Regions from separate parts of the Pseudarthrobacter sp. LT1 genome, predicted to be linked through region 1. Evidence: predicted binding sites of a transcription regulator. Region 1 holds the regulator's gene; each other region holds the start of a gene.
The links. Region 1 encodes Rex, which represses fermentation and respiration genes when NADH is low (regulators of the CRP and FNR family bind a similar motif). Its sites were predicted from a motif close to CTTGTGAANNNNTTCACAAG; they were not measured.

Region 1 (5,599 bases):
CCCGGAAATCTCCTTCGTTTCCAACGCGATCGTCCCCAAGGGCGACGCCTACGAGCTCCAGGGCGACCTCACCATCAAGGGCGTCACCCGTCCCGTGGCCCTCGAGACCGAGCTCCACGGTGTGGCCGTCGATCCGTTCGGCAACACCCGCGCCGGCCTCACCGCCGAGACCACCATCAGCCGCAAGGACTTCGGCCTGACCTGGAACGCCGTCCTCGAGGCCGGCGGCGTGCTGGTCAGCGACAAGGTTGCCATCAACCTGGAACTGGCCTTCATCGCCCCCGCAGCATAAGTTTCGCGTTTCACGGCACCCCGGTACCAGGCCATCCCGGCCCGGCGCCGGGGTGCCGTATTTAACAACGGCCCTTGCCCACGGGTTCACCCGCCGGCCGCGGGCGTGGATCCCACCTGAATCACCCACAACGCCACCCGCCGGGGGTACGGTGGACTTAAGCCACGCTGGGGGGAAGGCTGAGGACCGATTCCCGGCAGCCTACCTGGATCCCGACCTGCAGAAGGAACGCCATGAGTACTCCTCCCGTCCCGCCTCCCGCGCCCCAAGACCCCCACTCCGGCAATGGCCAGCCAGGGAACGGCCAGTCCGGCAGCCAGCAGCCCGGACCGCAGCAGCCCCGCTACGGCCAGAACGCTCCGCAGTATGGCCAGAACGCTCCCCAGTACGGGCAGAACCAGCCCCAGTACGGTTCCCAGCCGCCGGCAGCGCCGCAGTACGGGCAGAACGCGCCGCAGTACGGTTCCCCGTACGGGCAGAATGCTCCGCAGTCCCCGGGCTACGGCCAGAATGCACCCCAGTACGGCCAGTCGCCGTATGGCCAGTCCCCTTACGGCCAGTATCCCTCTGAGCAGCCGCAGCCGGCCGGAAGCAACGGCATCCCCCAGCTGGTGAACATCGCGTTCTGGCTGCTGATCGCGGCCACCGCGATCTATGTCATCTCCATCCTCATCAACCTCACCCAGCTGGACGCCCCGCAGTTCCGGCAGGAGTTTGAACAGCAGGTCCGGGCCAGCGGGGCGGGCATCACCTACGACGACATCAAGCCCTTCATCGCCGGCTCCCTGGTGGTCTTCGGCATCATCGGTGCCGCCCTCTACCTGCTGGTGGCCTTCTTCATCCGCAAGGGCAAGAACTGGGCACGCATCCTCGGAACCGTGTTCGCAGCGCTGTCCGTCCTTGGCCTGTTCGGAATCCCCTCCCTCGCAACGATCGGGACCGTCCTGGGAATCGCCGCCATCGTCCTGCTCTACCTCCCTGCCGCTGCCCCCTACTTCCGGAAGCAGCAGCCCTTCGCCAACCCGTATTCGGGCGGCTTCGGCAACCCTTACGGGCGCTGACCTCCAACACAGAACGCAGCGGCGGCCCGGGATGTCCAGCATCCCGGGCCGCCGCCTTTAAACCGTGCCCCTAGGCTGTCTGCCCCGGCGCCTGCGCCCGCTGGGCGTGGTAGGCCAGGATTTGCAGCTCCGTGGCCATGTCCACCTTGCGGAGGTTGACCCCTTCCGGAACCTGGAGCATCACCGGTGCGAAGCTGAGCACGCTGTGCACGCCCGCCGCAACGACCCGGTCGCAGATGCCCTGCGCCACCGCCGCAGGAAGCGCCAGTACCACCATGTTGGCCCCGGTGCGGTGTAGGACGGTCTCAAGGTCCGCCACGTCGCTGACCCGCAGCCATCCCACCTCGTTGCCCACCACCATCTGGTCCGCGTCGAAGATGGCCACCACATCGAAGCCTCGCGATTCGAAGCCGCCGTAGCGCGCCAGCGCCTTGCCCAGGTTTCCGGCTCCGACGATCGCAACTTTCCAGTCATGCGTCAGCCCCAGTGCCGCGGCAATGTGGCGGCTGAGGTACTGGACCTCGTACCCCACTCCCCTGGTGCCGTAGGACCCCACGTGGGACAGGTCCTTGCGCAGCGTTGAGGAACTGACGCCGGAGGCTTCCGCCAAAGAGTCGGAGGAGACGCGCTCAACACCCTCGGCCAGCAGGGTGTTCAGGGCCCGGAGGTACAGGGTCAACCGCGCCACGGCAGCAGGGGGAATCTGCTTTGCCGGTGCACCCGCGGCATCAGGGATGCCCGGGACAGGCTGGGACGTTGAATCCAAGGACGTCACTCGCATCCCCCTAATTGGCCATGGCGCGCTGCAGGACGCGTTCCAGCCGGGCTTCGTCGATCTTCCAGAAGTCGCGCTGCACCCCGTCAACCAGGACCACGGGGATCTCTTCGGCGTAACGCTCCCGCAGTTCGGGCTGGTTGTCCACCAGCTCTTCGCTCCAGCTGAGGCCCAACGAGGCAGTGACCCGGCCGACGGCGTCGCGCGCCTCCTCGCAAAGGTGGCAGTCAGCTTTGGTGACCAGGACGACGCGGGGGGTAGCCATGGCTTAACGGTATCGCCGTTCGCGCCGTGCGGGTGACGCCGACGTCGCCCAGCGAGTGGATTGACTAGACTCAAGTCCATGCCCCAGGAGAAATACGTCGCCGTCGTCACGCGGCCGGTTGCTGCGCCGCAGCCCGGTGAAGCGGCGTTTTTCGATGTGGACAATACCCTGATGCGCGGGGCCAGCCTCTTCCACGTTGCGCGGAAGATGCACCAGCGCGGCGCGTTCACCCTTGTGCAGGCGGCCGGATTCGCGTGGAAGCAGTTCAAGTTCGTGGCGCGCGGTGAGAATATCGACGACGTCCATGCGGTACGTGATTCGGCCCTGACGCTCGCCGCCGGCATCACGGTTGACGACATCAAGGCCCTCGGCGAAGAAGTCTACGACGAGATGATCGCGTCCCGGATCTGGCCGGGCGCCAAGGCCTTGGCGGAACAGCACCTCCGGGTGGGCCGGCGCGTCTGGCTGGTGACGGCAACCCCTATTGAAGTGGCAACAGTCATCTCCACCCGCCTGGGGCTGACCGGAGCGCTCGGGACAGTGGGTGAGGTGTCGGACGGGATGTACACCGGCCGCCTGGTGGGGGACATCCTGCACGGCTCGGCCAAAGCCGTAGCGGTCCAGGGCATCGCGGACCAGGAGGGCCTGGACCTCAAGCGCTGCTGGGCGTACAGCGACTCCTACAACGACGTGCCGCTGCTGTCACTGGTGGGACACCCCGTGGCCATCAACCCGGACGCCAAGCTCCGCCGGCACGCCCGTGACCGGAACTGGCCCGTTTATGATTTCCGCGCGGGCCGCCGCGCCGCCACCCTGGGCCTGAAGGCGGCAACCTTCGGCGGCGCTGTCTACGGCCTCTGGAAGGGCTTCGCCCGCATCCGCGGCCCCCGGGCATAACCCACCCCACCGCAGGCAGGCAAAAGCCTCCAGCCACTAACCTGAGACAAAAAAATGCCCGCCGCCTTGGAAGGCGGCGGGCATTTCCACGCTGTTCGAAGTATCTCTACTTCTTGTTGCGGCGCTGGTGACGGGTCTTGCGAAGCAACTTGCGGTGCTTCTTCTTGGCCATACGCTTGCGACGCTTCTTGATAACTGAACCCACGAAAGTTCCTTACAAACTAGATGCAGTACCTGCCTGATGGGGAATGTCCGCGGACAAAGCTACGAACTGAACAACTGACAGATTCTTACAATGACGTAAAACGTTCCTTAACAGGGTACCGCTTATCGGGAGCGGCTCAGGACAGGCCCCTTAGGCGGTCTCGGTGTGGCCGTCCACAACAGCACCCTTGAGGTACTGTTCGACGGCGTTTTCGGGGACCCGGTAGGAGCGGCCGAAGCGCACCGCGGGCATTTCGCCGGAGTGAACCAGGCGGTAAACAGTCATTTTGGAGACGCGCATGACCTCAGCTACTTCAGCCACGGTCAGGAACTTCGCGTTGGAGAAGTTCTGTTCTGCCGACATTTCCCTATTTTCCTTTGCTGACGGATGGACAACAGTGACCCCAGGTACGTGCCAATGCGGTGTTCCGATGCTGAGCCATCCACCAACCACCTTAAATAGATACTGTAGATGTTCATGTGGCAGATGTGAAAGTAGTGGCCTCCCCTATTTCACCCCTAATTCTGCTGCCGCCGCTTCCGCCCTGATGCCGCCAGTTGCTCCAGGACAGAAGCGGAGACATCCCAGTCCATGCAGGCGTCGGTGACGCTCTGGCCGTAGACCAGTTCCGCCCGTCCCGCGGCGTACTCATCAACGTCAAGGTTCTGGGCGCCGCCCACCAGGAAGCTTTCCAGCATCACACCGGCCACGGCCCGGGCCGCCGCGCCGCCTTCCTCAAGCTGGGCACCGATTTCCAGCGCCACCTCAGCCTGCCGGTGATGGCTCTTGCCACTGTTGGCGTGGCTCGCGTCAACGATCAGGCGGGGGTTGAGCCCCTTGCCCGCCAGTTCGGTGGAGGCGCGTTCAACGTCGGCCGCTGAGTAGTTGGGTCCCTTCCGGCCGCCCCGGAGGATCACGTGGGTGTCGGGGTTTCCGGCCGTTGCCACCAGCGCGGCCCGGCCTTCGCCGTCGATCCCCAGGAAGGCCTGGGCTGCCGCGGCGGCACCGCAGGCATCGATGGCAACCTGCAGGCCGCCGTCGGTCCCGTTCTTGAAGCCAATGGGCATGGAGAGCCCGGAAGCCAGCTGGCGGTGGATCTGGCTCTCGGTGGTGCGGGCACCGATGGCTCCCCAGGAGATCAGGTCCGCCATGTACTGGGGGCTGATCGGCTCCAGGAATTCAGTGGCGGTGGGCAGGCCCAGCGCGGTGACCTGCTGCAGGAACTGCCTTGCGGTGCGCAGGCCGGTGACCATGTCGTGGCTGCCGTCCAGCCGGGGATCGTTGATCAGGCCCTTCCAGCCCACCGTGGTGCGCGGCTTCTCGAAGTAGGTCCGCATGACGATCAGCAGGTCTTCCTTGTGCTTCTCGGCCTGGCTGACCAGCCGGCGGGCGTACTCCAGCCCTGCCTTGGGGTCGTGGATGGAGCAGGGTCCCACGATGACCAGCAGGCGGTCGTCCACCCCGTCCATGATGGCGCGCACCTCGTCGCGTCCGCGTTCGACGACGGCGGCCTCCCGGTCGCCGAGCGGCAGTTTGGTGAGAAGCGCCGAAGGTGCCGGCAGCGCAGTGAATTCGCTGACGCGCAGGTTGGATGTGGACTTGGTGGCGGGGGCGGCTGCTGTTGCGGTGCTCATGTTCAGGGTCCTGTTCCAGATGGGAAGCGGGCCCGGATTTCAGAACCCGCCGGAGAAACGGCGAAGGGCAGAGAATGATCTCTGCCCTGTTGGCTCTGAAGGAAGTTGGATGCGTGTCAGTTAGACGCGGGCCCCTCCAGAGCCAACGAAAAATACGCATACCAACGGTTAGTCATGGAAGAGACCATAAACCCGGCATATGGCGGCCGCAAAATCGGTTGCGTCACATTCCGTCCCAGGCCTGTTCGCGGCTCCGAACGCACAAGGCAAGGATCCGCGAACAACCCTGGGTTTGCCGCCGCCTACCCCAGGAGCTTGCGCAGGAACTGCAGCTGGCGGATCCAGTGGTGTTCCTGGCCGCCCTCATGGTTGTTGAACCGGTACACCTCAATGTCCTTCACGGCACCGGTGGCCGATGAGGCGTCGGTGCCAGTCGCGTAGGCGTTGTAGCTGGCGAACACCGTGGACGG
Region 2 (5,599 bases), 1.7 Mb from region 1:
GCCGGGGCCGGCACCTCAGCCGTGCCACTGGGTCAGATCCCGCCGGCCAGTTTGTAGTAGGCGGCGTTCCAGTTCAGGTCCTTTTTGAACTGGCGGATGGTGGTTCCTTCGTCAATCGTGAGCAGTTCCGTCTTGGCGATTTCGGCGAAGTCCTCGAAGACGTCCATGCCCACCTGGGTGGAGAGCACGGTGTGGTGGGCGGCGCCGGCGGTCAGCCAGGCGGCGGCCGAGGTGGCGAAGTCCGGCTTCGGCTCCCACAGCGCGCGGGCCACGGGCAGGTTGGGCAGTGGCTGGTCCAGGGGGACGACGTCGACGGCGTTGGCCACCAGACGGAAACGGTCCCGCATGTCGGACAGGGCGACGACGACGCCCGGCGAGGCGTCGGCGTCGAACACCAACCGGACGGGGTCTTCCTTGCCGCCGATACCCAGCGGGTGGATTTCCAGCCGGGGCTTGGCGGCGGTCAGGGAGGGGCAGACCTCGAGCATGTGGGCGCCCAGGATCTTCTCGGAGCCAGGTTCCAGGTGGTAGGTGTAGTCCTCCATGAGGGAGGCGCCGCCGGGCAGGCCGGCGCCCATGACCTTGGCGGCCCGGACCAGGATGGCGGTCTTCCAGTCGCCCTCGGCGCCGAACCCGTAGCCGGCGGCCATGAGCCGCTGCACGGCGAGGCCCGGAAGCTGGCGGAGCGCACCCAGGTCCTCGAAGGACGTGGTGAACGCGGCGGAGCCGTTGCCTTCCAGGAAGCTGCGCAGGCCCAGTTCGATCCGGGCGCCGTAGCGCAGCGATTCGTGCCGGGCCGCGCCTGCGCGGAGCTCCGGCACCACGACGTAAAGGTCCTCATACTCCGCCACCAGGGCGTCGACGTCGGACTCTGCAGCACCGTGGACGGCGTCCGCGAGCTCGTTGACGGACCAGGTGTTCACCGCGACGCCGAACCGCAGCTCGGCCTCGGTTTTGTCACCTTCGGTCACGGCGACGTTGCGCATGTTGTCGCCAAAACGGGTGAGCTTCAGCGTCCGGACGGCGGCCCAGCCGGCCGCGGCGCGCTGCCAGGAGCCCACTTGGCGGGCAACCTCGGGGTTGGAAACATGCCCGACGACGGTCTTCCGGGCGATGCCCAGGCGGGACTGGATGTAGCCGAACTCGCGGTCGCCGTGGGCAGCCTGGTTCAGGTTCATGAAGTCGAAGTCGATGTCCGCCCACGGCAGGTCGCGGTTGGCCTGCGTATGCAGGTGCAGCAGGGGCTTGCGCAGCAGGTCCAGGCCCTGGATCCACATCTTGGCCGGGCTGAAGGTGTGCATCCAGGCCGTCACGCCGATGACCGAGTCATCCGAATTTGCCTCAAGCGCGGTGCGGCGGATGGCATCCGAATCGGTCAGGACCGGCTTCCACACAATCTTGACCGGAACGGCGGAGGAGGCATTGAGCTGGTTGGCGATCTCCTGCGACTGGGCGGCCACCTGCTTGAGGACTTCCTCCCCGTAGAGGTGCTGGCTGCCGGTGAGGAACCAGACTTCGTATCCGTCGAGGGAGGTGTTTGCTGCGGTGCTCATGAATTCTCCTGGGAAGAGTTTCGGGCCGGTTATTGGCCGTAAACGTTCTGGTAGCGGGCGTAGAGGGAGTCGATGTGGTCCTGGTCGATGGGCAGCGGCTCGCCCAGTTGCCGGGAAATGTGCACGGTGCGGGCCACTTCCTCGCACATGACGGCGGCCTTCACGGCGGACCGGGCGTCCTTGCCGATGGTGAACGGGCCGTGGTTCTGCATCAGGACCGCCGGGGACTTGGAATTCTTCAGCGTCTCCACGATCCCGTGGCCGATCGAGTCGTCGCCGATCAATGCGAACGGGCCCACCGGGATGGAACCGCCGAACTCGTCCCCCATCATGGTCAGCACGCAGGGGATGGCCTCCCCCCGGGCTGCCCAGGCGGTGGCGTAGGTGGAGTGGGTATGCACCACCCCGCCCACCTCCGGCATGTGCCGGTAGACATAGGCGTGCGCGGCGGTGTCCGACGACGGCGACAGCGGCGGGTTGCCCCAGTCCACCGTGCCGCCGCCACCAAGGTTGGTGCCCCTGACCGGGGTGCCGTACAGGTCGGTCACGATCATCTGCTCCGGGGTCAGGTCCTGGTAGGAGACACCGGAGGGCTTGATGACCATGAGGTCGGTGCCGGGCACCCGGGCGGAGACGTTGCCCGCGGTCCACACCACCAGGCCGTACCGTGTCAGCTCGGCATGGAGGGCGCACACTTCCGCCCGGACTCGGGCGATGGTTTCCAGGAGGCCTGTTCCGGCGCCGGTTACGGCGCTCATGCGGACACCTCCACAGGTGATTCGGACACGGAGCCTGCGCCTGACGGACCCGTGCGGGCAACTCTGCGCTGGATGGCCTTGAGCCGGTGCATGACGTCGTTGCCGCCCCGGCCGAAGTAGTCGTGGAGGGCCTTGTATTCCTGGAACAGTTCTTCGTAGGCGGCCGCGTTTTCGGGATTTGGGGTGTAGACCTCCCCGGGCTCGGCGCCCATGGCTGCGGCGGCCTCACGGATGTCCGCGTATTCGCCCGCTGCGACAGCGGCGTGGATGGCCGATCCCAGGGCCGGACCTTGTTCCGAGCCGATGGTGGACAGCTGCAGGCCGGTGGCGTCTGCGTAGATCTGCATCAGGAGTTTGTTCTTGAGCAGGCCGCCGGCCACGATGAATTCCTTGACCGGAACCCCGGCGTCGCGGAAGGCGTCCACGATGGTGCGGGTTCCAAAGGCGGTGGCTTCCAGCAGCGCGCGGTAGGTGTCCTCGGGCCTTGTGGCCAGGGTCTGGCCCACCACAATGCCCGAAAGCTCGTGGTCCACCAGGACCGAACGGTTGCCGGAATGCCAGTCGAGCGCGATCAGGCCGTGCTCTCCGATGGCCTGCCGGGATGCCAGTTCGGTGAGGTACTCGTGGATCCCCAGTCCGGCGCCCTCGGCAGCCTGGTGGTATTCGGGCGGGACGCCGTACTTGGTGAACCAGCCGAAGATGTCCCCCACGCCTGACTGTCCGGCCTCGTAGCCCCACAGGCCCGGCACGATGCCACCATCCACGGCACCGCACATTCCCGGTACCTCGCGCAGCTCACTGCCGTTCATGACGTGGCAGGTGGAGGTGCCCATGATCGCCACCAGCTGGCCGGAGTCCACCGCCTTCGCGGCCGGGGCGGTGACATGGGCGTCAACGTTTCCCACGGCCACCGCGATGCCCTCCGGCAGCCCGGTCCAGGCGGCTGCCTCCGCCGTCAGGGTGCCTGCGGCGTCCCCCAGCTGGCCGATGGTGTGCTCCAGCTTGGAGCTGACAAAGTCCTTGAAGTCCGGGTTCAGGGCGGCCAGGAAATCCTCCGACGGATACCGGCCATCCTGGTAGATGCCCTTGTAGCCGGCAGTGCAGGCGTTGCGGACATACCGGCCGCAGAGCTGCCAGACGATCCAGTCCGCAGCCTCCACCCAGTGGTCCATCGCGGTGTAGGCCTCCGGGTCCTCCTCCAGCAGCTGCAGCCCCTTGGCGAATTCCCATTCGGAGGAGATCAGGCCCCCGTAACGGGGAAGCCAGTCCTCCCCCCGTTCGGCGGCAAGCCGGTTGATCCGGTCGGCCTGGCCCTGCGCAGCATGGTGGCGCCAGAGCTTTACGTAGGCGTGCGGGCGGTTGGCGAAGCCGGGCAGTTCATTGAGGGGCGTGCCGTCCGCCTTAACCGGAACCATGGTGCAGGCAGTGAAATCCGTGGCAATGCCGACGACGGCGGCGGGGTCGATCCCGGCGTCCGCCACAGCGGCGGGAACGGCGGTCCGCAGGACGTCCCGGTAGTCGTTGGGCACCTGAAGTGCCCATTCCCCGGGAAGCCGGGCGCCGTCGTCGCCCGCGGTGTCCCGTGGCAGGACGTCGGTGACCACCGCGTGGGGGTACTCATGGACGGCGCTGCCCAGTTCCTTGCCGTCGCGGACACGCACCACCACGGCACGGCCTGAAAGGGTTCCGTAATCCACCCCGATGACGCAATGGTCATGGCGGGACTCGGAACCGGGAGTGAACAGCGCATCTGGCATGGGGTTGCCTCCGTCCGGGAGGCAGGGGCCTCATTACCGGGTTTGTAGGGGTCAGGGTGTAGCTACGTGCTGCAGCAAGTGTGAACGCTAACAACGAAGAAGTCAATGAAGCCGAAAAGTTTCCTAAATTCCTGCCCGCCACTCTTGTTAGCGTTCACAAACCGGTCTATATTGAACCGACACATCAACAATGTGGCCAGGACCCGGGAGCACTGGTGCTGCCTGGTCCACCAACACTTCGCGGCAGTGCTGCCGCGGAAGGAGAAAATGGTGAGAATCAAAAAACTGATGGGCGCGGTGGCCCTTGTCCTCGCCCTGACGGTGGGCGCCACAGGTTGCGGCTCCCGCGGCGGGGCCAGCGAATCCAGCGGTGCCGCCAAGCCCAGCGATTCACTGGTAGGCATTTCGATGCCCACGCAGACGTCCGAACGGTGGATCGCTGACGGCGCCAACGTGGAGAAGTCCCTGAAGGACCTCGGCTACAAGACGGACCTCCAGTTCGCCAATGACGACATCCCCACCCAGGTGTCGCAGATCGAAAACATGCTGACCAAGGGCGCCAAGGCCCTGATCATCGCCGCCATTGACGGCACCACCCTGACTGACGTCCTGGCCAAGGCCAAGGAGCAGAACGTCAAGGTCATCGCGTACGACCGCCTCATCAACGGCACGCCCAACGTCGACTACTACACCACGTTCGACAACTACACGGTGGGTGTCCAGCAGGCCACCTCGCTGCTGACCGGGCTGGGCCTGGTCGACGCCAGCGGCAAGAAAGTGGACGGCAAGGGCCCCTTCAACATCGAGCTTTTCGCCGGCAGCCCCGACGACAACAACGCCAACTTCTTCTGGACCGGCGCCATGGACACGCTCAAGCCGTACCTGGATGCCGGCACCCTGAAGGTCCCCAGCGGCCAGACCAAGTTTGAGCAGGCAGCCATCCTTCGCTGGCAGGCCCCCGTGGCCCAGAAGCGCATGGAGGACATCATCACCTCCGCCTACAGCTCCGGCACCAAGCTGAACGGTGTGCTGTCCCCGTATGACGGCCTCTCCATCGGCATCATCTCGGCCCTCACCAGCACCGGCGGCTACGCCAAGGGAACCCTGCCCGTGGTAACCGGCCAGGACGCCGAGAAGGGTTCCGTCAAGTCCATCATCGCCGGCGAGCAGTACTCCACCATCTTCAAGGACACCCGCCAGCTCGGCGCACAGGCCGTCAAGATGGTTGATGCTGTCCTCAAGGGCCAGGAACCGGAAACCAATGACACCAAGACCTACAACAACAAGGTCAAGGTTGTCCCGGCCTTCCTGCTGAAGTCCGTGATCATCACCAAGGACAACTACAAGAAGGAACTGATCGACTCGGGTTACTACACCGACGCCGACGTCAAGTAGTCAGCGTCCGGGGGCCGTGGCCGGGCCGCGAGTCCGGCCACAGCCCCCTCCCGCCGCCGCCTGCAGCAGCAGGAAGGCCCAGCTTCGACCAGTCAGTGGGAATTGACGATGAACACACCCATTCTTCAAATGCGAG
Region 3 (5,599 bases), 1.1 Mb from region 1:
CCGACCAGGGCCATGACGTTGAAATCCTGGTCAGCACCACCAACAGCGACCCGTGGGACTTCATCCTCACTCCGGGCTAGAGTCTAGGAAGCGCCGGTTCGGTGCCCGGCCCCGGCCGGAAGGGATTTAGCGGAGGTAAAAGTGGCCAAGGCAGCACCGGCGGAACAGTTGAAGTTGCTCGAACTGCAGGGCTTGGACGCCAAGTTGAAGGGCCTCACCAACCGCCGCCGCACGCTGGAAAACGATCCCCGCATCAGGGACCTCGAGGCTGCCCTGTCCGTCGCCAACGGTGAACTGGGCGCAGCCAAGGTGGCCGTGCACGACGCCGAGGCCGCGCTGAAGCGGGCAGAGGCCGACGTCGAACAGGTTGCCTCGCGCATCGAACGCGACGAAGCACGGCTTAACAGCGGAACCGGCCTGTCCAAGGACCTGGTGGCACTTCAAAAAGACATCGCGTCGCTGAACAAGCGGCGCTCGGACCTTGAAGACGTGGAACTGGAAGTCATGGAGCGGCTCGACTCGCTGCGGGAGCGGCAGGCGGCCCAGCAGCAGATCGTCGATGACATCCAGGGGTCCTTTGGAACCATCAGGGCCGAGCTTGATGCGGCCCTGGCCGCAGTGGAAACGGAAGCGGCAGGCCTGCGTGCCCAGCGCGGCGAATTTGCCCAGGGCCTGGACGCGGGCCTGGTGGCGGTTTACGAAAAGACGCTGGCCAAGCGGGGAGTCGGCGCGGCCCGGCTCTTCCACGGCACGTCGGAAGCCTCGGGCATGAAGCTCAGCCCCGGCGACCTCGCCGAGATCAAGGCAGCTGCTGCCGACGACATTGTTTTCTGCCCGGACTCCGGTGCCATCCTGGTCCGTTCGGACGAGTGGTCCTAGGCAGCCAACAGGCATCCTGCCGGGCGGTCAGCCCGGCAGGATGATGTTCAGGGCGTGCGGCTTGCGTGCGGTGCCCGGCACCAGTTCGGCCTCCCACTGTTCGCGGGCAGCTTTCAGGAGGTCCGACGGCGTGGCCGGGGCTTTGCCGCGGCGCACCAGCAGGTGCCGCGCCAGTTCGCCGCGCGTGTGCTTGGCGAAGTGGCTCACTACCTTGCGGACACCGGCGCTCTCGGTGAAGACATTCACGGAGACGGTCTGTTCCGGCGGGGGCGCCCACGCCGCTGCGTACGTGCTGGACCGGCAGTCGACCACAAGGTGTCCCTGGGCTGCTGCGCCCAGGGTGCCGCCAAGCTGCGCCTTCCAGAACGGAGCCAGCCGGCCGACGTCGGGCAAGGACGTGCCCATGGACAACCGGTAGGCGGGAACGCTGTCGCCAAAACGCAGGGCTCCCCACAGCGCCGAGATCACCAGGACGGATTCATCGGCCTTGCGGCGCTGTGCCGGCGTCAGCGTCCGGTAGCCCAGGGCGTCATACAGGACGCCCGAATAGATGCTGTGCGCCGGCGCCGCCGGTTCGGCGTGCAGGCGCGTATTGCGTTCGACGTCGTCCCGCAGGGACGCTCCGACGCCCAGCAGGGCGAGGGCATCCTGGTGGGCGCTGACCGTTCCCAGCGCCTCAAGGACCTTGGCGCGGTACGGGTTGAGCTCAGGGAAGCCCAGGTCGGTCCAGTCGACGGCGGGTCCGCGGAGCGCGGGCGTCTTGCCTTCGGAAGGGGGAAGCAGAATCAGCACCGTCCGATCCTACCGGCGGCAAAAGGCGGCCGGCGGCGCCGGTAGACTGGGACCCGGATGGGACAGCCAGACGGCCGCGCGCCACGCAAGTGGCTCGAGGAACGTCCGGGCTCCGCAGGGCAGGGTGGTGGGTAACGCCCACTCGGGGTAACCCGCAGGCCAGTGCCACAGAAAACAGACCGCCTGCATTTCCGGCTCCGGCCGGGGAGGGCAGGTAAGGGTGAAACGGTGGTGTAAGAGACCACCAGCTTCCCGGGTGACCGGGAAGGCTAGGTAAACCCCACCCGGAGCAAGGCCAGACAGGACACGTTCGAGGGCTGCCCGCCCGAGTGTCCGGGTAGGCCGCTGGAGGGTGCCGGCAACGGTACTCGTAGATGGATGGCCGTCGCTCCCTTCCCGGTAACGGCAGGGGAGAACAGAACCCGGCGTATCGGCTGTCCCATCCTTAAACCGCGTTTGACCACGGGCTATGCGTCGGGGATCCTGAACCGTGCCCGTAATTCCTGAAACCCGTCCCGCACCCGCAGCGGGCATTCCCGGCATCCGTTCACAGGGCGTTGCCCTCGCCGGTTTCCTGGCCCTTTCAGCCCTGGCCTGGGTCCTCGCCTCGGTTCCCATCATCCTTAACTCCAACGGCTGGTACGCGGGCTCGCTGAAAGCTCCGTGGATGCCGCCGTCGTGGATGTTCCGCACCACCTGGATGGTGCTCTATGCCGGCGTGGCGGCAGCCGCGTGGCTGGTCTGGCGCAAAGGGCGCCTGTCCGGGGCCACCCTTGCCGGCTATGTGATGCAACTGCTGCTCAACACTGCGTGGCCGGTGACGTTCTTCGCCATGTATCCCATGCTTGGAGTGGTGGCCCTGTGGGCTGCCTTCGCTGTCATCTGCGCGCTGACCGCAACCCTGGCGTTCCTGATCCTGCGCTTCGGACCGGTGGACGCCGCCGCCGGATACCTGGTGCTGCCATACTTTTCCTGGCTCGTGTTCTCCGCCAGCCTGAACCTCTACTCGGCCATCCACAACTGAAGGCCAGCAGTTTCAGTTGGGCGGGCCGCCCCGGCCGTGTGAGTGATTTCACGCAGCGCAAGCGTGCTCCCTGCGGCGGGCCAAATTAGAATGGATCCCGGACGCAGGAGTTCTACCGCCGAAAGTTGCGTCCGCAACCGGCGGTTTTTCTTTGCACGCGATCCAGGCGCCTGGGGACCATCCCCTGCGGGCGCCGGTGCCCCTGGACATCATCAGGTGGCCTACATCTGTGTACGACGACGTACACGGCTGAACCGAGGAAGGTATTTCTGTGAGCCAGACGTCTGATTCTTGTCTTGATACGTGGATGGGCCGGGAGGCCCTCGCCGAGGCCATGATCCCGGTTATCGGCAGGCTGTACCGCGAAAACAACGTGGTGACCAGCATCCACGGCCGGAGCCTGATCAACAAGTCCACCATGAACATCCTCAAGGCGCACCGCTTCGCGCGCCGGATGAGCAAGGACGAACTGCTCCTGGAGGACACAGCGCCCCTGCTGAACACGCTGGCCGGACTCGAACTGGGTGCCGCCGCGATCGACATCGCCCGCCTGAACCAGAAGTTCAAGGAAGAAGGCAACGGCGCCACGCTGGAGGAATTCCTCCGCGACGAGCTCGCCGAGATCGTGGGCAAGCGGGGCGGCGACGACCGCACCAGCACCGACGTCGTGCTCTACGGCTTTGGCCGCATCGGCCGCCTCCTGGCACGCCTCCTCATCGAAAAGGCCGGCGGTGGCCACGGCCTGCGCCTGCGCGCCATCGTGGTGCGCCGCGGATCCGACAACGACCTCTCCAAGCGCGCCAGCCTGCTGCGCCGCGACTCCGTCCACGGCTCCTTCGAGGGCACCATCCGGATCGACGAGGCCGCCAACACCATCACGGCCAACGGTGTCCAGATCCAGGTCATCTACTCCAACGACCCCGCCACCATCGACTACACCGCCTACGGCATCAACAACGCCCTCGTGGTGGACAACACCGGCCGCTGGCGCGACGCCGAAGGCCTCTCCCAGCACCTGCAGAGCAAGGGCGTTGCGCGGGTCCTGCTGACCGCGCCGGGCAAGGGCGAACTGAAGAACATCGTCCACGGCATCAACCACCGGGACATCACCGACTCGGACAAGATCGTTTCCGCGGCGTCCTGCACCACCAACGCCATCACCCCGGTCCTGAAGGCCATCAACGACAAGTTCGGCGTGGTCCACGGCCACGTGGAAACCGTCCACTCCTTCACCAACGACCAGAACCTCATCGACAACTTCCACAAGGGCGACCGCCGCGGCCGTTCCGCTGCACTGAACATGGTCATCACCGAAACCGGTGCCGCCAAGGCAGTGGCAAAGGCCCTGCCCGAACTCCTGGGCAAGCTCACCGGCAGCTCCATCCGCGTCCCCACGCCGGACGTTTCGCTGGCCATCCTGAACCTCACCCTTGAAAACGGCACCACCAAGGACGAAGTCAACAACTACCTGCGTGAAATGTCGCTGCACTCGGACCTGCGCAAGCAGATCGACTACATCGACTCGCCCGAGGTTGTCTCCACCGACTTCGTCGGATCCCGCCGCGCCGGGATCGTGGACGGCCTGGCCACCGTGTCCACGGACAAGAACCTGGTCCTCTACGTCTGGTACGACAACGAGTTCGGCTACAGCTGCCAGGTGGTCCGCGTCATGGAAGAGATGGCAGGCGTGAACCCGCCGTCCTTCCCCGCCAAGGAAAGCGCTGCCGCCCTGGCCGCGATCGCCGTCTAGCCAAATCCGGCCGCGTCCTGCGAATTCCCGGCTGATTCTCTGGAATCAGCCGGGAAACCGGACCACACTGGTGGCATGGACAACGAATCGACACTTCAGCACGAAACCACCCTCGAGCACGCACTGGACGTGGCCAAAGCCAACCATAAGGAAGCCGTGCGGCTCCTGGAACGCGCCCGTGCAGCCCAGAGGACCGGGGACGTCACTGACGAGCGGGTGCGCCAGCTCGAGAACCTGCTGTCAATCGCGGAAGAAGACCTGCGACGGGTCACCAGGGAACAATAACCAGGCGCCGCGCACGCCGCTGTGACCCATCACTCGTCCCCAACAGTGTGGATATCAGCGGCCGGCCGCGGCCTTTGTCCTAGGCTCTTGGGGTGCCCGACTTCCCCTTCCCGGCGTCAACCCCATGACCGTCAGCTGGTCCGCCTACCGCCGCGCACGCCGCCGTTCCCGGCAGGCCTGGGCGCTTCTTGTGACGGCCGCGGTCTCCATCATTGCCGCGCTGTTCTGGTTCTTCACCGCCGGACAGTTCGCGGCAGCGGGGCCCGCCACGGAGGGGCCCACCGAGGCCCCGGTCTTCGACCCTGCCTGGATGAAGCCGGTCCAGGAACCCAACCCGGTGCCCGCCGGCAGCGCCCTCGCAGCCCTGGACGGCCTGGCCGTCAAGGGGCGGGCACCCAGCACCGATTACAGCCGGGAGGCCTTTGGCCAGGCCTGGCTCGACGTCGACCGGAACGGCTGCGATACCCGCAATGACATTCTTCGCCGCGACCTCGCCGATGTTGTGTTCTCGGAGGGTTCCTCCTGCAAGGTGACGGCCGGGCACTTCCGCGAACCCTACACAGGGCAGGACGTCGATTTCCGGCGTGGTTCCGACAGCAGCCGCGCGGTCCAGATCGATCATGTCGTCGCCCTGGGTGATGCCTGGCAAAAGGGCGCCCAGCGTTTGGGGCCGAAGGAACGCCAGAGTCTGGCAAACGATCCGCTGAACCTCATCGCGGCGGACGGCGCCGCCAATCAGCAAAAAAGCGCGGGGGACGCCGCTACCTGGCTGCCGAAAAATACGGCAATCCGCTGCCACTATGTGGCCCGGCAGATTTCCGTGAAGGCCGCGTACGGGCTGTGGGTAACGGCAGCAGAAAAGGATGCCA
Region 4 (5,599 bases), 490 kb from region 1:
GCCCAGATGGTGCCGCCCACGTTGTTGACCAGGACGTCCACGCGGCCGTGGGCTGCGAGCGCGGCCCTGATGGCCTGGGTGGCGCCGGCGAAGGTCTCCAGGTCTGCGGTGACAGCCGTGGCCGAGCCCCCGGAACCCGACGCCCTGGCGGCCTCGCCGATGCCGCGGGCAACGTCGTGGACCAGGTCCGCGCGGTCCACCAGGACCACGGCGCCGCCTTCGGCGCCGATACGTTCGGCCACCTTCTGGCCGATCCCCTGGGCTGCACCGGTGACGACGGCGACCTTGCCGCCGAACCGGCCAGGGGTCACGTATTGCCCGGCGTACGGCGCAGCCATCACCGGGCGGCCTTGGCGTCGATGGCCCCGGCCATGGTGTCCTTCGCGTCCTGGGCATGGGCGGTGATGACGGCGCGCAGGTGGTCCTTGTCGCCGCGTTCGAAGGCATTCACGATCTCAAGGTGGTCCTGGGTGACGCGTTCGAAGATCGGCGTGCCGGCCTCGAAGGCCGCGGCCATCTGGGCGTGGACGTCCAGGCGCCGGTAGGACTCCAGGAGCATCGGGTTGTCGCAGACCATGAAGAGGTACTCGTGGAATTCCTCGTTGGTGCGCGCGAACTCCTCGGGGTCGGTGATGTTCCCGCCCTGCACCGAGCCGGTGGTGGCTTCCGCGAGCCGGCGGAACTGGCGCAGCTGCTGCTCGCTGAGCCTTCCCAGCAGCAGTTCGCTGACCGCAAGCTCCAGGCCCATGCGGGCGTCCAGCTGGGCGAAGCTGTCCTCCTTGCGGAAATCCAGCCGGCCGGTCTCCAGCGAGGAGACGGCCTCGCCGCGGCTCATGGTGTCGCCTTCGGCCTGGATCTTCCCGGCCGGTGCCGGGGCGCCGGTTTCGGCGTCGCCCCCGGTGGTCTCCTTCGGTGCGAAACGTTCGAAGTAGAAGTTGGCGGGCTTGATGCCTTCGGTGTCCAGCCACTTGGAGACGGCGTTGACCATGGGCGGCGGGCCGCAGAGGTAGATGTCCACGTCGCCGTCGTTGAGGTGCTTCGGTTCGATGATCTGGGTGACGTAGCCGGTGTGCGGGGCGGAGGTGCCGGGCTCGGAGGCGATGTAGTCCCAGGTGAAGCCGGGCAGTTTCGCCTCGTAGGCGCGGAGCCAGTCCAGGCCCACGATGTCCGCCTCGCGGGTGAGCCCGTAGATGAGGTGGACCGGGGTTGACGGCGGGTTTTCGGAAAGCTTCTCCAGGATGGAGAGGAGCGGGGCCAGCCCGGTGCCGCCGGCCAGGAGCAGCAGGGGCCGCTTCGGTTCGCGCAGGAAGAAGGATCCGTAGGGGCCGGTGAATTCGATGGCGTCGCCTACGGCGGCGCGGTCGCGCAGGTACTCGGACATGGCGCCCTGCGGGGTCACGCGGACCATGAAGGACGCATCGTCCACCTCAGGGCCGCTGCTGAAGGAGTAGGAGCGCTCGGCGTCGGTGCCGGGAACCTTGAGGTTGACGTACTGCCCGGGGAGGAAGGCGAGCGCGTCGCGGTTGTCCACCTCAAGGGTGAAGGAGACCGTGGTGTCCGTGTGCCGGTTGAGCTCCTTGATGGTGGAGCTGAAGGTGGCGGCCGCCGTCTTGGCCGACTCGGACGTGGCCGGGATCTGGATGGCCAGGTCGGACTCTGGGACGGCCTGGCACGTCAGCAGGTAGCCCTTTTCGAGCTCCTCCTCGGTCATGGCGTCGTCGATGAAGTCGCCCGGGTCGAAGGAGCCTGAATCGCAGAACGCCTTGCAGGTGCCGCACGCGCCGTCGCGGCAGTCCGAGGGAATGTTGATCCGCGCCTTGTAGGCCGCGTCCATGACGGTCTCATAGTCGCCGACCTTGATGACTTTGGTGACGCCGTCTTCGAAGCTGAGGGCTACTTTGTGGCCCATGGGGTCCTCCTGACTGGGCGGGCGCGTCGTCGCGTCCGGGGAAAAGTTGGGGCGTGCCCGGCGGGCACGGAATGGGACCTGCCGTGCGGCGCCCGTACGTACCGGGCGCCGGCTGGGGCAGGTCAGATCATGTAGACGTCCACCACGTGGTGGATGTAGTCGTTCTTCAGGACCACTTTCTTCTTCAGGATCACCGGCTGCGGGCCGGAAAGGTCCACCGTGTAGTAGCTGGTGCCGAAGTACGTGTCCGTCGTGTTGTAGCGGAAGTACAGGGTGAACCAGTTGAAGCGCACCTCCACCGTGCCGGCGTCGTTCGCCACAACCTCCACGTCCGTGATGTTGTGGCCGGTGCGCGGCTCCGGGAGGGAGGTGGCCGATGACCTGTCGGTCTTGATCCGGAACACCCGGTCCTCGATGCCGCCGCGGTTGTCGTAGTAGATCAGGGAGATCTCGTTCTGGGGGTCCTGCGTCAGCTGGTCGTCCACGTCCCAGGCCGGCATCCAGAATTCGGAGTCCGGGTGGTAGCACTCCAGCCATTCGTCGAACTGGCGGTCATCCAGCAGGCGGGCTTCCCGGTAGAGGAACGCCCGGACGGTTTCGAGGGTTGCGATTTCCTCCGCGGTCTTCAGGACCGGGGCGGTGTGGGTCAGGTTGGTCATGGGTTCTGCGCTCTCTGTGGTTCCGGCGGGCTCTCTCAGGCGGTGACGGGAACGGATTCCAGGGCGGAACGCTCCTCTTCCTCCGCCAGCGCCCGGTCCATGACTTCCTTCCAGTACCCGTGCTGGATGGGGTAGAGCCCTTCGTCTTCGGTGCGCACGCCGGAGGCGATCACCCGGTTCATGCCCAGGGCCTGCGCCTGCTCGTCCGGGCCGGCGATCTCGTGGGTGGAGCCGCGGGTCATGTCGTTCCACGGTGCGCTGGTGGCCCAGTAGGTCTTGTTGCAGGAGCGGAATTCCTCCAGGTCGTCCGGGGTGGCCATGCCCGTGGCGTTGAAGAAGTCCTCGTACTGGCGGATGCGCTTTGAACGGTTCTCCTGGGACTCGCCCTTGGGGGCGATGCAGTAGATGGTCACCTCGGTCTGGTCCGCGGAGATCGGCCGGAAGTGGCGGATCTGCGAGGAGAACTGGTCCATGATGTAGACGTTCGGGTACAGGCAGAGGTTGCGGGAGATGTTGATCATGAAGTTGGCCATCTCCTCGCCGTACTTGGCCACAAGCTCGTCGCGGCGGTCCCAGAGCGGGCGGTCCTGGGGGTTGGTCCATTCCTGCCACAGCAGCAGGTGGCCGTGGTCGTAGGAGTAGAAGCCGCCCTTGACCTTGCCCCATTTGCCGGCGTCCATGGCCTTGGTCTTGTTGGCGGAGTCTCCGGCGCTGCGGCGGGCCGTGGTGGCTGCGTAGTTCCAGTGCACGGCGGTGACGTGGTAGCCGTCGGCGCCGTTCTCGGCCTGGACCTTCCAGTTGCCGTCATAGGTGTAGGTGGAGGAGCCGCGCAGCACTTCCAGGCCTTCGGGTGACTGGTCGACGATGGAGTCGATGACCTTGGTGGCGTCCCCGAGGTGTTCCTCGAGCGGGAGCACGTCGGCCTTCAGCGAGCCGAACAGGAAGCCGCGGTAGGACTCGAAGCGGGCCACCTTGGTGAGGTCGTGCGAGCCTTCCTTGTTGAAGGTCTCGGGGTAGCCGGCGTTCCGGGAGTCCTTGACCTTCAGCAGCTCGCCGGAGTTTTTGAAGGTCCAGCCGTGGAACGGGCAGGTGAAGGTGGTGCGGTTGTCCGTCTTGCGGCGGCACAGCATGGCGCCGCGGTGCGAACAGGCGTTGACCAGGCAGTTCAGCTGCCCGTCCTTGTCCCGGGTGATCATCACGGGGGTGCGGCCGATATAGGTGGTGAAGTAGTCGCCCACGTTGGTGATCTGCGACTCGTGGGCGAGGTAGACCCAGTTGCCTTCGAAGATGTGCTTCATCTCGAGTTCGAAGATCTCCTGGTCGGTGAAGATCTCGCGCTTGGCCCGGATGACGCCGTTCTCTCGGTCGTCGATCACGGCGTCGGCAAGGACCTCGCGGGCATGGATCAGGTTCTCGGTCATGGCGTGCTCCTTCATTGGAGATTGCTGGACGGATGGGCGGAGGTCCACTCGGGAAGAGGCTTCGGCGGCGGACGTTGTCCAGCAATTCTTGCCGCTCGTGATTGGCCTCACATCAGGCAAATACCTAGGTTCCACCAAGGGTGTCTTTATGTACCGATAATGACTCAAAAGACGCCTAGTTGATATTTGTAGCGTCCTTATCTCCGGGCCTACGCTTGAGACCAAGATCACGCGGTGCCGAGCAGGGCAGGTGGAACGGCCCGCCCCGCAGGCCGCGTGGGGAGCAGGAGCCCTTCCTGTCCCATTCAATGAAGAAGGTGGACATCGTCATGACCCAAACCCCAACGGACAGCCGCACGGAAAACGAAGGCACCGCCGTCGAAGCAGGCTCCAAGGCAACCGAACGGTTCGCCGCGTCAGGCAAGCTCTCCCGGGTGGATGTATCCAAGGAACGGGTGAGCCTGCTGGCCGGCGCACTGATCAAGGCCGCCAACGACATCGTCGTCGAGCACCAGGTCACCTACGAGGAATACAACGCCCTCAAAGCCTGGCTGATCAAGGTGGGCACGGACGGTGAATGGCCGCTGTTCCTCGACGTCTGGCTGGAACACACCGTTGAGGACGTGAACTCCCAGGACCGTCCCGGCACCGTCGGCACCATCGAGGGTCCCTACTACGTTCCCGGCTCCCCGGAACTCCAGACGCCCGCCACCGTGGAAATGCGCGACGACGAAGAGGGCACCCCGCTGCGGTTCACCGGCCAGTTCACCGACACCGACGGCAACCCCATCCAGGGTGCGCAGGTGGAGATCTGGCACGCGGACGCCGCCGGCTTCTACTCCCAGTACGCCCCGGGCATGCCCGAGTGGCTCTTCCGGGCCACCGTCAAGGCTTCCGACGACGGCCGGTTCGAGATCAACACCATGCGTCCGGCGCCCTACCAGATCCCTACGGACGGCGCCTGCGGACAGCTGATCAACGCCGCGGGCTGGCACGCCTGGCGTCCCGCGCACATCCACATCAAGGTGTCCGCGCCGGGCTACGAGCCGGTCACGCAGCAGCTGTACTTCCCCGGCGACCCCCACAACGCGGACGACATCGCCTCGGCGGTGAAGCCTGAACTGATGCTGGACCCCCGCCCCCGTACCGACGGCAAGGGCGAGGAAGTAGTTTATGACTACGTCCTGGCAAAGCAGGGCCAGAAGAAGTAGCACGCAAACTGGGAGACACCCCCGCACGGAGGCGCTCCGGAGCTGATGCTTCGGAGCGCTTCCGGTTTTTCGCGCCAGCCAGGAGTTCCGATGAGCCATCCCCGCCCCGACCCGGCCGCCACATCCGTCGGGTCAGCCCCGCCGGCGCCGGCGCCGGAACCCCTGCTGGAACGCCCGGGAATCCGGCCCGCGGGCCCCCGGCGGATTCTTCGCGACCTGGGACTGTCCTATGTCTCCAACGGGGCCATCGGGCTCATCTTCGCGGCGTCCGGACCCATCGCCGTCACCCTGGCCGTGGGGACGGCCGGCGGCCTGACCCAGGGCCAGCTGTCGTCCTGGGTTTTTGGCATTCTCTTTTCCGGCGGGGCGGCCACGCTGCTGATGTCGCTCATTTATCGG

Region 2: a site for Rex is predicted at 4,210-4,229, ahead of araB (ribulokinase). Genes of this name have one in related genera too.
Region 3: a site for Rex is predicted at 2,731-2,750, ahead of VIK36_RS12810 (glyceraldehyde-3-phosphate dehydrogenase). Genes of this name have one in related genera too.
Region 4: a site for Rex is predicted at 4,084-4,103, ahead of benA (benzoate 1,2-dioxygenase large subunit). Genes of this name have one in related genera too.

Annotation. Positions count from the first base shown of each region.
Region 1 covers NZ_CP141830.1:3,805,885-3,811,483, forward strand. The annotation lists gene VIK36_RS17910 (YceI family protein) at 1-292, shown strand, start outside; gene VIK36_RS17915 (hypothetical protein) at 526-1,353, shown strand; gene VIK36_RS17920 (redox-sensing transcriptional repressor Rex) at 1,424-2,128, opposite strand; gene VIK36_RS17925 (glutaredoxin family protein) at 2,139-2,393, opposite strand; gene VIK36_RS17930 (HAD family hydrolase) at 2,472-3,290, shown strand; gene VIK36_RS17935 (30S ribosomal protein bS22) at 3,397-3,495, opposite strand; gene VIK36_RS17940 (helix-turn-helix domain-containing protein) at 3,646-3,858, opposite strand; gene VIK36_RS17945 (3-deoxy-7-phosphoheptulonate synthase) at 4,014-5,129, opposite strand; gene VIK36_RS17950 (acetylxylan esterase) at 5,432-5,599, opposite strand, start outside.
Region 2 covers NZ_CP141830.1:904,290-909,888, reverse strand. The annotation lists gene araA (L-arabinose isomerase) at 33-1,553, opposite strand; gene VIK36_RS04415 (L-ribulose-5-phosphate 4-epimerase) at 1,583-2,311, opposite strand; gene araB (ribulokinase) at 2,308-4,068, opposite strand; gene chvE (multiple monosaccharide ABC transporter substrate-binding protein) at 4,336-5,463, shown strand; gene mmsA (multiple monosaccharide ABC transporter ATP-binding protein) at 5,572-5,599, shown strand, end outside.
Region 3 covers NZ_CP141830.1:2,721,600-2,727,198, reverse strand. The annotation lists gene VIK36_RS12835 (Nif3-like dinuclear metal center hexameric protein) at 1-80, shown strand, start outside; gene VIK36_RS12830 (zinc ribbon domain-containing protein) at 142-879, shown strand; gene VIK36_RS12825 (peroxide stress protein YaaA) at 907-1,671, opposite strand; RNA gene rnpB (RNase P RNA component class A) at 1,730-2,117, shown strand; gene VIK36_RS12815 (TspO/MBR family protein) at 2,162-2,695, shown strand; gene VIK36_RS12810 (glyceraldehyde-3-phosphate dehydrogenase) at 2,967-4,445, shown strand; gene VIK36_RS12805 (hypothetical protein) at 4,521-4,730, shown strand; gene VIK36_RS12800 (HNH endonuclease family protein) at 4,855-5,599, shown strand, end outside.
Region 4 covers NZ_CP141830.1:4,300,861-4,306,459, forward strand. The annotation lists gene VIK36_RS20225 (1,6-dihydroxycyclohexa-2,4-diene-1-carboxylate dehydrogenase) at 1-338, opposite strand, end outside; gene benC (benzoate 1,2-dioxygenase electron transfer component BenC) at 338-1,909, opposite strand; gene benB (benzoate 1,2-dioxygenase small subunit) at 2,032-2,568, opposite strand; gene benA (benzoate 1,2-dioxygenase large subunit) at 2,604-3,989, opposite strand; gene catA (catechol 1,2-dioxygenase) at 4,319-5,200, shown strand; gene VIK36_RS20250 (benzoate/H(+) symporter BenE family transporter) at 5,291-5,599, shown strand, end outside.